Regions from separate parts of the Serratia entomophila genome, predicted to be linked through region 2. Evidence: predicted binding sites of a transcription regulator. Region 2 holds the regulator's gene; each other region holds the start of a gene.
The links. Region 2 encodes PurR, which represses purine synthesis genes. Its sites were predicted from a motif close to CANGCAAACGTTTGCNTG; they were not measured.
Positions count from the first base shown of each region.

Region 1: purM (phosphoribosylformylglycinamidine cyclo-ligase) is a predicted target of PurR. The motif match lies at 1,638-1,655, and genes of this name have one in related genera.
Region 3: glyA (serine hydroxymethyltransferase) is a predicted target of PurR. The motif match lies at 1,537-1,554, and genes of this name have one in related genera.
Region 4: tusA (sulfurtransferase TusA) is a predicted target of PurR. The motif match lies at 1,582-1,599, and genes of this name have one in related genera.

Region 1 is NZ_CP082787.1:3,658,348-3,661,517, forward strand. Features, by position in the region: gene uraA (uracil permease) at 1-726, opposite strand, end outside; gene upp (uracil phosphoribosyltransferase) at 858-1,484, opposite strand; gene purM (phosphoribosylformylglycinamidine cyclo-ligase) at 1,740-2,777, shown strand; gene purN (phosphoribosylglycinamide formyltransferase) at 2,777-3,170, shown strand, end outside.
Region 2 is NZ_CP082787.1:2,275,740-2,278,909, forward strand. Features, by position in the region: gene punR (DNA-binding transcriptional activator PunR) at 1-549, shown strand, start outside; gene purR (HTH-type transcriptional repressor PurR) at 546-1,571, opposite strand; gene cydH (cytochrome bd-I oxidase subunit CydH) at 1,896-1,985, shown strand; gene KHA73_RS11190 (C40 family peptidase) at 2,129-2,947, opposite strand.
Region 3 is NZ_CP082787.1:3,760,434-3,763,603, forward strand. Features, by position in the region: gene KHA73_RS18225 (3-phenylpropionate MFS transporter) at 1-9, opposite strand, end outside; gene glyA (serine hydroxymethyltransferase) at 164-1,417, opposite strand; gene hmpA (NO-inducible flavohemoprotein) at 1,776-2,966, shown strand; gene KHA73_RS18240 (c-type cytochrome) at 3,015-3,170, opposite strand, start outside.
Region 4 is NZ_CP082787.1:4,649,419-4,652,588, reverse strand. Features, by position in the region: gene KHA73_RS22300 (DcrB family lipoprotein) at 1-319, opposite strand, end outside; partial or broken gene KHA73_RS22295 (GNAT family N-acetyltransferase) at 400-615, opposite strand; gene KHA73_RS22290 (7-cyano-7-deazaguanine/7-aminomethyl-7-deazaguanine transporter) at 735-1,394, opposite strand; gene tusA (sulfurtransferase TusA) at 1,686-1,931, shown strand; gene KHA73_RS22280 (zinc/cadmium/mercury/lead-transporting ATPase) at 1,983-3,170, opposite strand, start outside.

The DNA of each region.
Region 1 (3,170 bases), 1.4 Mb from region 2:
GTGTTCGGCAATCACCACCAGCGCCGCCGGCAGGATGGTGAAGATGGCGAACCACTCGAAGCGCGGCGTGTAGAAGGTCGGCAGCGCGAACCAGTGCGCTTCACGGATTGGCGTCAAATCCACCACGCCCATGAAAAACGACAGCGCGTAGCCCACCAGCACGCCGATCAGAATAGGGATAATCGCCAGGAAACCGCGGAACAGCACCGAACCCAATACCGTCACCCCCAGCGTCACCAGTGAGATGGTAATGGTGGTGGAGTCTGCGCTGGCGCCGTCCGCCGGCAGCAGGCCCGCCATATTGGCCGCTACGCCCGCCAGCTCCAGGCCGATAACGGCGACGATCGCCCCCATCGCCGCCGGCGGGAACATCACGTCCAGCCAGCCGGTGCCGGCCTTCTTGACGATCAGCGCCACCAGGCAGAACAGCACGCCGCACATGATGAAACCGCCCAGCGCCACTTCATACCCCAGCGGCAACAGCAGCAGCACCGGCGAAATGAACGCGAAGCTGGAACCGAGATAGGCCGGGATCTTGCCCTTGCAGATAAACAGGTACAGCAGCGTGCCGACGCCGTTGAACAACAGCACCGTCGCCGGGTTGATCTTGAACAGGATAGGCACCAGCACCGTGGCGCCGAACATGGCGAACAGATGCTGGAAGCTGAGCGGAATGGTCTGGAGCAGCGGCGGCCGCTCGCTGACGCCGATGGCGCGACGGGTCATGTGTGCTTTCCTTTTAATCGTTTTGGTTATGCAAGCTTAGTTATCTATGCTCAATGGATTTCAAGTTACGGCCAGGCGGCTTGAAAGACGAAGCGCATAAAAAAGCCGACTGATTAAAGTCGGCTAATTTGTTACTTGGTACCAAATATCTTGTCGCCCGCATCACCCAGGCCCGGCACGATGTAACCTTTCTCATTGAGGCACCGATCGATAGAGGCGGTGTACAGCTCCACGTCCGGGTGCGCTTTCTCCAGCGCGGCGATGCCTTCCGGCGCCGCCACCAGCACCAGCACCTTGATGCTGTTGCAGCCGGCTTTCTTCAGCAGATCGATAGTGGCGATCATCGAGCCGCCGGTAGCCAGCATCGGATCAACGACCAATGCCAGGCGCTCTTCGATGTTGGAAACCAGCTTTTGGAAGTACGGTACCGGCTCGAGGGTTTCTTCGTCGCGGTAAACGCCGACTACGCTGATGCGTGCGCTCGGCACGTGCTCCAGCACCCCTTCCATCATGCCCAGACCGGCGCGCAGGATAGGCACTACGGTAATTTTTTTCCCTTTGATCTGGTCGATTTCAACCGGCCCGCACCAGCCTTCGATGGTGACTTTTTCCGTCTCCAGATCGGCGGTCGCTTCATAGGTCAGCAAACTACCCACTTCTGAGGCCAGCTCACGGAAGCGTTTGGTGCTGATGTCATTTTCGCGCATCAGGCCAAGCTTGTGTTTTACCAGCGGGTGTTTCACCTCAACGATCTTCATCATTTTTCTCCTATTAAGGCGGTTGACGGCCAAAAAAATCGCGGGATTATACCTCCTTTTTTTGGCCGCGCCACCCACAATAGCCCGATCGGGATCAACAAAAGTTTGAATATCAGTATAGATGACGAAAAAGCGGAGCTGCCTCACAAGCCGCTCGCAAACGTTTGCCTGCGCTGTTAGAATTGCCGCGCCTTTTTCCGGAATCAATATCGGAAGCACAGTTTTCAAACCGCAAACCGTCGTGGGGATCGCGCAGTGACCGACAAAACCTCTCTCAGCTATAAAGACGCAGGTGTCGATATCGATGCAGGCAACGCATTGGTAGATCGCATCAAAGGTGTAGTTAAACAGACCCGCCGCCCGGAAGTGATGGGTGGTCTGGGCGGTTTTGGCGCCCTGTGTGCGTTGCCGCAGAAATACCGCGAGCCGGTGCTGGTTTCCGGTACCGACGGCGTAGGCACCAAGCTGCGTCTGGCGATGGACCTGAAACGTCACGACACCATCGGCATCGATCTGGTCGCGATGTGCGTGAACGATCTGGTGGTGCAAGGCGCTGAGCCGCTGTTCTTCCTCGATTACTACGCCACCGGCAAGCTGGACGTGGATACCGCCGCCAGTGTGATCACCGGCATCGCCGAAGGTTGCAAGCAGTCCGGTTGCGCGCTGGTGGGCGGTGAAACCGCCGAAATGCCGGGTATGTACCACGGCGAAGACTACGACGTGGCCGGCTTCTGCGTCGGCGTGGTCGAGAAATCCGCAATCATCGACGGCAGCAAGGTGCAGCCCGGCGACGCGCTGATCGCCCTGGGCGCTTCCGGCCCGCACTCCAACGGCTACTCGCTGGTGCGCAAAATCCTGGAAGTCAGCAACACCGACCCAACCACCACCGATCTCGACGGCAAACCGCTGGCGGACCACCTGCTGGCGCCAACCAAGATTTACGTAAAATCGGTGCTGGAACTGATCGACAACGTTGACGTGCACGCCATCGCCCACCTGACCGGCGGCGGCTTCTGGGAGAACATCCCGCGCGTGCTGCCGGAAGGCATGCAGGCGGTGATCGACGAAGCCAGCTGGCAGTGGCCGGCGGTGTTCAACTGGCTGCAGCAGGCCGGCAACGTCAGCCGTCATGAAATGTACCGCACCTTCAACTGCGGCGTGGGCATGGTTATCGCCCTGCCGGAAGCCGAAGTGGACGCCGCCCTTGCACTGCTGACCGCGGCAGGTGAAAAAGCCTGGAAAATCGGTAAACTGGCCGCTTCTTCTGACGAACAGCAAGTGGTCATCAACTGATGAAAAAGATCGTGGTGTTGGTCTCCGGCCAGGGGAGCAATCTCCAGGCGCTGATTGACGCCTGCCAGCAGGGCCGCATCGCCGCAGAGATCGTGGCGGTGTTCAGCAACAAGGCGCAGGCTTACGGCCTGCAGCGCGCCGAGGCGGCCGGCATTGCCGCCCACGCGCTGGACGCCAAAGCCTATGAAGATCGCGCGGCGTTCGACGCCGCATTGGCGGACGCCATCGACCGGTACCAGCCCGATCTGGTGGTGCTGGCCGGCTATATGCGCATCCTCAGCCCGCAGTTCGTGCAGCATTACGCCGGGCGCATGCTGAACATTCACCCTTCCCTGCTGCCGAAATACCCGGGCCTGCATACCCATCGGCAGGCCATAGACAACGGCGACGGCG
Region 2 (3,170 bases):
GTGTGGGATGCGCTGGTCGATGGGCGGGCGGAGATGGCGATCGGTGCGACGCGCGCGGTGCCGGTCGGCGGCGGTTTTGCCTTCCGCGATATGGGGTATATGAACTGGCTGTGCGTGGCCAGCCCAGGGCACCCGCTGGCGCAGTTGGCCGGCCCGCTGCATGACGACCAGCTGCGGCCCTATCCCTCGCTGTGCCTGGAAGATACCTCGCGCAACCTGCCGAAGCGCGTAACCTGGACGCTGGATAACCAGCGGCGGCTGGTGGTGCCGGATTGGGTTTCGGCGCTGGATTGCCTGTGCGCCGGGCTGTGCGTCGGCATGATGCCGGCCCACCGGGTTTTGCCGTTGGTGCAGCGGGGCGAACTGGTGGCGCTGCAGCTGCAGCAGCCGTTTCCCGCCAGCCCCTGCTGCCTGACCTGGCAGCAGGATAAACCCTCACCGGCGATGGCCTGGCTGCTGGAATATCTGGGGGACAGTGAAACCCTGAACCAAGAGTGGCTGGGTGAAACGCTGCCGGAAGCCGCGCGGGCTCCCGGCAGCGGCGATTAGCGGCGGTAGTCGATGAACGGACCGTCGGCGACCGAACGGCGCTCGATCAGCTTCGGATGCACCTCTATCACCTGCGACTCTTCGCGCTTGCTGATGATGCGATCCAGCAGCATGGTGAAGGCCATTTCGCCCAAACGCTCCTTGGGCTGGTGGATAGTGGTCAGCGCCGGGGTGAAGTAGCGGGCGTTGCGCACGTTGTCGTAGCCGATCACCGAAATATCCTGCGGCACCCGCAGGCCCAATTCGTCGGCGGCGCAGATGGCGCCCATCGCCATGATGTCGCCGCCGCAGAACACCGCGGTCGGGCGCTGTTTTTGCGACAGGATCTGATGCATCGCCTTGTAACCGGATTCCGGTTCGAAGTCGCCCTGGACTATCCATTCGTCGCGCACCTCGATATTGGCTTCCTGCATCGCCTTCAGGAAGCCCTGATGGCGGCCGCCGCCGGTGTTGCGCGCCAGCTGGCCGGGAATGGCGCCGATATCGCGATGGCCGCGTTCGATCAGATAACGGCCGGCCAGGTAGCCGCCTTCGAAGGCGTTATCGATGATGGTGTCGGTAAAGTCACCGCGCGCCGCGCCCCAGTCCATCACCACCATTGGGATATTGCGGTAGTCTTCCAGCATGCCCAGCAGTTGGTCCGGGTATTCCGAGCACATCACCAGCAGCCCGTCGACGCGTTTTTGCGCCAGCATCGCCAGGTAGGCGCGCTGCTTGTCCAGGTTGTTGTGCGAGTTGCACAGGATCAGCGTATAGCCCTTGCTGTAGCAGCTGTTTTCCACCGCCTCAATCACTTCGGCAAAGTAGGGCGCCTCGCTCGAGGTGGCCAGCAGGCCGATCGACTTGGTGTGATTGACCTTCAGGCTGCGCGCTACGGCGCTCGGTGAGTAATGCAGTTCTTTGATTGCGGCCCACACGGCCGCTTTGGTCTCTTCGGCGACGAAACGAGTCTTATTGATGACGTGCGAAACGGTGGTGGTGGAAACGCCAGCGCGTTTGGCCACATCTTTAATCGTTGCCATGTAAGAAATGACTCCTGAACTTACATGTTGCAGCATGTAAGTGTGATGTTAATCGTTTGCCTGCGTAGATCCTCCTCCAGAGAAGCGAAAACTGAGTTTTTAGTGTATTGAAGTCGTCAGCGCTTGGTCAGGAGGGGCATTGTTGCCGGTACGCAGTTGTGAACTGCGAATTTTGTCGCATATTGAGCAAAAGGGGAAGAGGTAATCGGTATTATAAACAGGGAAATGATAACAAGATTTTATTGGCGAACTGTGGGAAAATGATTTGACGTACTAATTGTGCGCCTTTTATCCTTGGGAAAGCCTATCTGAGAAGGAGTAGTAATGGATACCGATCTGAAGATGTCGCTGTTCACCACCCTGTGTGCGCTGGCCGTGATCATTGCCTTCAGCTTCACCGCCGCGTTGAACTGAATCCCCGGCATTAAAAAGGCGCAGCTTGCTGCGCCTCGTCGCTCTCCCCGGCGGTTATCCGCGTTTTTCTGCAGCACAGGTCCGGTACGCCAACGCCCGGAGGTTCTCCAGGCATTTCGGTCGCGTATCGCGCCAGCCTGGTATTAGCGGATGGTTTTCGGCGTCACTACCCGGCGGGCGCCGATGTAGTGGTTCTGCCAGTAGTCGTTGTCGAGCTGGCTGATGCGGATCTCTTCGCCGGTACGCGGAGACTGGATAAACTTGCCGTTGCCGAGGTAAACGCCGACATGATCGGCCACGCCGCGGTTGTTGATGCGGAAGAACACCAGGTCGCCGCTTTCCAGTTCGTTTTTCTTGATCGGCGCGGCGTCGCGCAGGTGATACATCTCATTGGCGGTGCGCGGCATCTTGATTTTTACCACGTCCTTATAGGCGTAATAAATCAGGCCGCTGCAGTCAAAGCCGGTGCGCGGCGAGCTGCCGCCCCAACGATAAGGCTTGCCCATCTGATCCATCAGCTTGGCCATGGCAGTTTGTTTGGCGTGCTGATAGCGTTTTTTATGCGCCGGGCTAAGCTTCAGCGGCTTATCATCGAGCACCAGTTTGGCGGTTGCCATACCGGCTTCGCGGTGGCGACCGTAGCCTTTTTTGTAGCCCTTTTTCGGTGGGGTGACTTTGATCTTGGCGATTTTCTGGGGTTTGGCTTTCGACTTGGCGCTGACAATCTTTTTAGCGGTTTTCTCGGGTTTGGCCTTGGCGATCTTGGTTTTTTTCTCGCTTGCCGTGACTTTGGCTTTTTTGCCGGCCTTTACCGCTTTCTTTTTTTTGCGGTCATCCGGCCGTGCTTCATTAACATGGCTCTTGCGCTGCTCGGCGGCAACACGCGCCTGTGGCGCAGCGTGCGCCAAATTGAAGAATAGCTGCGTAAATAACAGCACAAAAAGCGTAAGAATTAAACGCATGTCGATGTCACCAACCTTGGCCCCGAAACGGATATCGAAAGAGTCACAGTATTCCCGAATTTCGCCATATAAAACAGCGAAGAACTCATAAATGATAATCCATATTGTGAGAAAAAGTTAATAGCATTTTTTTTGGTTTAAAATCAACCTGTTGATGTATAAAAAAACATCACCTCGTTTCCGTGGATATTATAAAGCGGGCGGTTGGGCCGCCAAAATATAT
Region 3 (3,170 bases), 1.5 Mb from region 2:
CAGAACCATGATCCCTCCGGTGTGAGGCGATACTTTGACAGAGCTCACACCGGCTAGCAATCTTCATTCATGTTCAAAGGGTTAGACTGCAAAGCAGTTCACAGTTTGCCCATAACAGCGATAAAAAAACCCGCCGTAGCGGGTTTTGCAAAGCGAAGCAGAATTATGCGTAAACCGGCAGGCGGGCGCAGATATCCAGCACTTTCTGCTTGGTGCGTTCGATGGTGGCTTCATCGTTGATGTTGTCCAGCACGTCGCAGATCCAGCCGGCCAGTTCGCGCACTTCGGCTTCCTTGAAGCCGCGGCGGGTTACCGCCGGGGTGCCGATACGCACGCCGGAGGTGACGAACGGGCTCTTAGGATCGTTAGGCACGCTGTTTTTGTTCACGGTGATGTTGGCGCGGCCGAGAGCAGCGTCAGCTTCTTTACCGGTCAGGTTCTTGTCCACCAGATCCAGCAGGAACAGATGGTTGTGGGTGCCGCCGGAAACCACTTTATAGCCGCGCTGCAGGAACACATCCACCATCGCTTTGGCGTTGTCGGCCACTTGCTGCTGGTAAACCTTGAACTCCGGCTCCATCGCTTCTTTCAGCGCCACCGCCTTGCCGGCGATCACGTGCATCAGCGGGCCGCCCTGGCCGCCTGGGAACACTGCGGAGTTCAGCTTTTTGTACAGCTCTTCGTCGCCGCCCTTCGCCAGGATCAGGCCGCCACGCGGACCCGCCAGGGTTTTGTGGGTGGTGGTGGTGACGATGTGCGCGTGCGGCACCGGGTTCGGGTAAACGCCGGCGGCGATCAGACCGGCGACGTGCGCCATGTCAACGAACAGGTAAGCGCCGATGCTGTCGGCGATTTCACGCATTTTTGCCCAATCGACGACGCCGGAGAAGGCGGAGAAGCCGCCGATGATCATTTTCGGCTTGTGGGTCTGCGCCTGCTTGGCCAGATCCTCATAGTCGATTTTGCCTTCTTCGTCGATGCCGTAAGGCACCACGTTGTAGAGTTTGCCGGACAGGTTAACCGGGGAGCCGTGGGTCAGGTGGCCGCCGTGCGCCAGGTTCATGCCCAAAATGGTGTCGCCCGGCTGCAGCAGCGCGGTGTAAACGGCGAAGTTAGCCTGAGAACCGGAGTGCGGCTGCACGTTGGCATAGTCTGCGCCGAACAGCGCTTTCGCGCGGTCGATAGCCAGTTGCTCAACGATATCCACGTATTCGCAGCCGCCGTAGTAACGCTTGCCCGGGTAGCCTTCCGCGTATTTGTTGGTCAGCTGGGAACCCTGAGCCTGCATGACGCGCGGGCTGGTGTAGTTCTCAGACGCAATCAGCTCGATGTGCTCTTCCTGACGCACCACTTCTTGCTCCATTGCACGCCACAGTTCGGCATCGTAATCGGCAATGTTCATTTCACGCTTTAACATCCGGCATCTCCTGACTTAAATCGGCTAACTAAAAAATCACCAAATAACTACCCGTTTGGGTTCTGGGCCACAGTGTAAACTGTTTTCCCCCACCGAGGATAGGTCTTGACAGAGGTTTTTACGCAAACGATTGGCATAAGATTCCACAAGGCTTTGATCCGATAATTCATCCCGTTCGGCAACGGACTTTTCCTCATGCGAACGATGCGGTTTTTTCATGTTCTGTGAGCGCGATCGTCCGCTCAACAACACCGCAGCAAAAACAAGGGTATTTACAAGCGCAACGGAATCCAATAAGATGCATTTAAAATGCATCATTAAAAATCGTCTCAGGGACAACCCACTAAGGAGCGCTTCCATGCTGGACAGCCAAACCATCGCCACCGTCAAATCCACCATTCCGCTGCTGGCCGCCACCGGGCCGAAGTTGACCGCCCATTTCTACGATCGGATGTTCGCGCACAACCCTGAATTGAAAGATATTTTCAATATGAGCAACCAGCGCAACGGCGACCAGCGCCAGGCGCTGTTCGACGCCATCTGCGCCTATGCCGCCAACATCGAGAACCTGGCGGCGCTGTTGCCGGCGGTGGAGCGCATTGCGCAAAAACACGCCAGCTTCAACATTCAGCCCGATCAGTATCAGATTGTCGGCGGCCACCTGCTGGCGACGCTGGACGAAATGTTCAGCCCGGGCCAGGAAGTGCTGGACGCCTGGGGCAAAGCCTATGGCGTGCTGGCCAAGGTGTTTATCCAGCGTGAAGAGCAGATTTATCAACAAAGCGAAACCGACAACGGCGGCTGGCGCGACCTGCGCGCCTTCCGCATCCTCAAAAAGCAGCCGCAGAGCGAGGTGATCTGCAGCTTCGTGCTGGCGCCGGTCGACGGCGGCCGGGTAGCGGACTTCAAACCGGGGCAGTATCTGGCGGTCTACATCAGGCACGACAGCCTGGAGCATCAGGAAATTCGCCAATATTCACTGACTGCCGCGCCGAACGGCGAGTTCTACCGCATCGCGGTCAAGCGCGAAGATCAGGGCAAAGTGTCCAGCTATCTGCATCAGCAGGCACAGGAAGGCGACGTGATTTACCTCGCCCCGCCGCACGGCGATTTCTTCCTCGAGGCAGAGCCGAACACCCCGGTGGCGCTGATCTCCGCCGGCGTTGGCCAAACGCCGATGCTCGGCATGTTGAACAGCCTGCACGACAATCAGCATCAGGCGGAAATTCACTGGCTGCACGCGGCGGAAAACGGCGCCGTTCACGCCTTTGCCGCCGAAGTGGCGGACATCGCCGGGCGCATGCCGAACCTGAACCGCCACGTCTGGTACCGTGAACCGGGTGCGGAGGATGTGGAAGGCCGCGACTATCAAAGCCGCGGGCTGATGGATCTTGGCGCGCTGAGCGCTGCGTTGAGCAACCCGCAGATGCACTATTACTTCTGCGGCCCGGTGCCGTTCATGCAGCACGTGGGCAAACAGCTGCTGGCGATGGGAGTGGAGGCCGAGCGCATCCACTACGAATGCTTCGGCCCGCATAAGGTGCTGTAATCAATCGGGGCGCGGTCCTTTCCTTCATGGAAAAGCCGCGCCCCGCCGTTATTTAGCCTGCAGCTTGCGCGCCTCCTGCACCTGCTGTTCGGTGACCGGCGCCGCCCGGTTGCCCCAACTTCCCCGCAAATAGCTCATCAGATCGGCTGCCTGCCGGTCGTTCAGCGTCCAGGCGTAGCCCGGCATGGCGATCGCCGCGGCGTG
Region 4 (3,170 bases), 2.4 Mb from region 2:
TGTCCTCCAGGCGCTTGGCCAGGGTCTCCAGGCTGTCGGCGGTTTTGTCGCCGAGGATCACGATCACCGCGCGCTGGCCGGTGCTGTCGGCATACACGTGCATATTGTTCGCCTGGGTGCCCAGCTTGCCGCTTTGGTCCGCCATGCCGTTCGGCAGGGTGAACGCCAGTTTGCCGTCCAGCAGGCTGACTTGCTGTCCGGCCGGGGCGCTGGCCGCCGCGCCGTCTGGCGCTGCCTTGGTGTCTTTGCTGTTGCCGTCGCAGGCCGCGAGGCCTAGCACCAGCAGGCTGATACCCATCAATTTTGCTACTTTACGCATCGGGCTTCCTTCTTCCTTTCCGGTAGGGTTTCACTGCCCTATCGCAACCTATTCCAGGTTGAAATGCAAGGCAGACGTTGTCACAAGGTTTTCTCAAGTAATAGCCGATAATCAGCCACTTCGCCTTTCTTTTCCAGCTGAACAATCTGATAGTGATGGGCGATGAGCATCATCAGCATGGCGCGGAACTGATTGCGGGTTTTCACTCTCAGTTGCCGGTAGCCCTGCGCCCGCGCCCAGCGTTCCTGCCCGGCAAGCAGCGCCTGCGCCGCGCCGTGGCGGCGAAACGCGGGCAAGCACGCCGAATTCGGGGATCTCTTGATACAGGCGGTGGATGTCTTCAAGGGTGGCGGTGCGGACGGTCAAACTCATTGGCGGCCTCCGGAAGGGTGCGGGCCGCCAATGATAGCACGGCTTAGCCCGGCTGCAGGCCGCCGGCGCGCGCCGCGATGCGTTTGAGCAGCATGTTCAACAGCACGCCGTACATCGGCAGGAAGAACAGCATGCAGATCAGCACCTTGAAGCTGTAATCCACCAGGGCGATCTCCACCCAGTTGTTGGCCATAAAGGCGTCGCTGCTCTTGTAGAAAGCGATGAAGAAGAACGACAGCGTATCGCTGATGTTGCCGAGGAACATCGCCGCGGCGGGCGCCACCCACCAGGCGCTGCGTTGGCGCAGGCGGTTGAAGACGTGTACGTCGAGGATCTGGCCGAGCACGTAGGCCATAAAGCTGGCGATGGCGATGCGCGCCACAAACAGGTTAAAACTGCCCAGTGCGGCGAACCCCTGCCATTCCCCCTGGTAAGTGACGGTGGAAATCACGTAGGAAATGAACAGCGCTGGCACCATCACGGACAAAATGATGCGTCGCGCCAGCGGCGCGCCGAAGATGCGCACCGTCAGATCGGTCGCCAGAAAGATAAACGGGAAGGTGAATGCGCCCCAGGTGGTGTGGAAGCCGAAAACGGTGATCGGCAGCTGCACCAGATAGTTGCTGGAGGTAATGATGGCGATATGGAACAACGATAGCCAGACCAACGCGGTGAAGCGCTGCTGAGCGGTAAACGAATACATGATGTAGCCTTTTTAGTCGTGGGGTGAGGGAACCCAGAATCTGTCGTCACAGCGGTAAAACATGCCGCGCGGCCGCATAATACGCGTTTGCGCAACCAATGCAATGGTTAGGCTGTGCCTCCCCCGTGATAACGGCCGTTGGGGGCAGTGAAGGCACCACATTTCATCGGGTGGCGCAGCCTCTTTTAACGCAAACGTTAACGCATCTTGCGCAGAAAAACTACCGGCGTAAACTAGGCGCTAATGAGATGCGGCGAGCGTTCGCCGGTCGTTTTTTTCGAGAAAAATCGCATGACTGATTTATTTGCCCAGGCAGACCAGACGCTCGACGCGCTGGGGCTGCGCTGCCCTGAACCGGTGATGATGGTGCGTAAAACCGTGCGCCACATGGATAACGGCGAAACGCTGCTGATTATCGCCGACGATCCGGCCACCACCCGCGATATTCCGGGCTTTTGCCGCTTTATGGAGCATACGCTGGTGGCGCAGGAAACCGAGCAGGCGCCTTACCGCTACCTGTTGCGCAAGGGCGTATAACCGCTGCAAGGGATATCAGGGGCAAATTCTGCGCCCCTGATATGCCGTTGCCTAGCTGCGTTTCTGCAACAGACGCAGCGCGTTGGCGGTCACCAGCGCGGTGGCACCGGAGTCCGCCAGCACCGCCAGCCACAGGCCGGTCAGCCCCATCAGGCTGGTGACCAGAAATACCCCTTTCAGCCCCAGCGCGATGGTGATGTTTTGCCGGATGTTGGCATGGGTGGCGCGCGAGATGCGGATCATCTCCGCCACGCCCAGCAGCCGGTTGTGGGTCAGGGCCGCGTCGGCAGTTTCCAGCGCCACGTCGGTGCCGCTGCCCATGGCGATGCCGATGCTCGAGGCCTTCATGGCCGGGGCGTCGTTGATGCCGTCGCCGATCATCGCCGTCGGGCGCAGCTCGCTCAGTTCGGTTACCGCCTTCACCTTGTCCTCCGGCAGCAGACCGGCGCGATAATCCAGGCCCAGCTCACCGGCTATCGCCGCCGCGGCGCGCGGGTTATCGCCGGTCAGCATTACGCCGCGGATCCCCAGCGCGTTCAGCTCGGCGATCGCCTGTTTGGCGTCGCTGCGCAGCGTATCGCGCAGCGCCAGCAGGCCGATTGGCGCGCCATCCTCCAGCACCACCACCGCCGTTTTACCGGCGCTTTCCAGCGCTTCTACCTGACTCTGCCATGTGCCGCCAAGCAGTCCCGGCGCCAGCTTGCCCGGTGCGCTGATCAACAGGGTTTTGCCGTCGACCGTGCCTTCTACACCCACACCGGCCAGCGCGCGACGGGCCTGTGCCGGCGGCAGTTCCGCACCGTATTGCGCGGCGCGGTTGATGATGGCCTGCGCCAGCGGATGATGGGAGCCGGCCTCAACCGCCGCGGCGAGCGTTAACAGCCGCTGTTCGCCGATACCGCCAATTGGCAGCACGTCGGTCACCGTCGGCTTGCCTTCCGTCAGGGTGCCGGTTTTATCGAAAGCGATAGTTTGCACCTGGCCGAGTTGCTCCAGCGCCGCGCCGCCTTTAATCAGCGCGCCGCGCCGGGTTGCCGCCGCCAGCCCGGAGGTAATGGCCGCCGGGGTGGAGATCACCAGCGCGCACGGGCAGCCGATCAGCAGCAGGGTCAGGCCGCGATAGATCCAGGTGTCCCACGGCTGCGAGAACAGCAGCGGCGGCGCCAGGATCACCGCCACGGCCAGCAGCATGATGGCGGGAGTGTAGTAGCGGCTGAAGCGGTCAAGGAAACGTTCGAT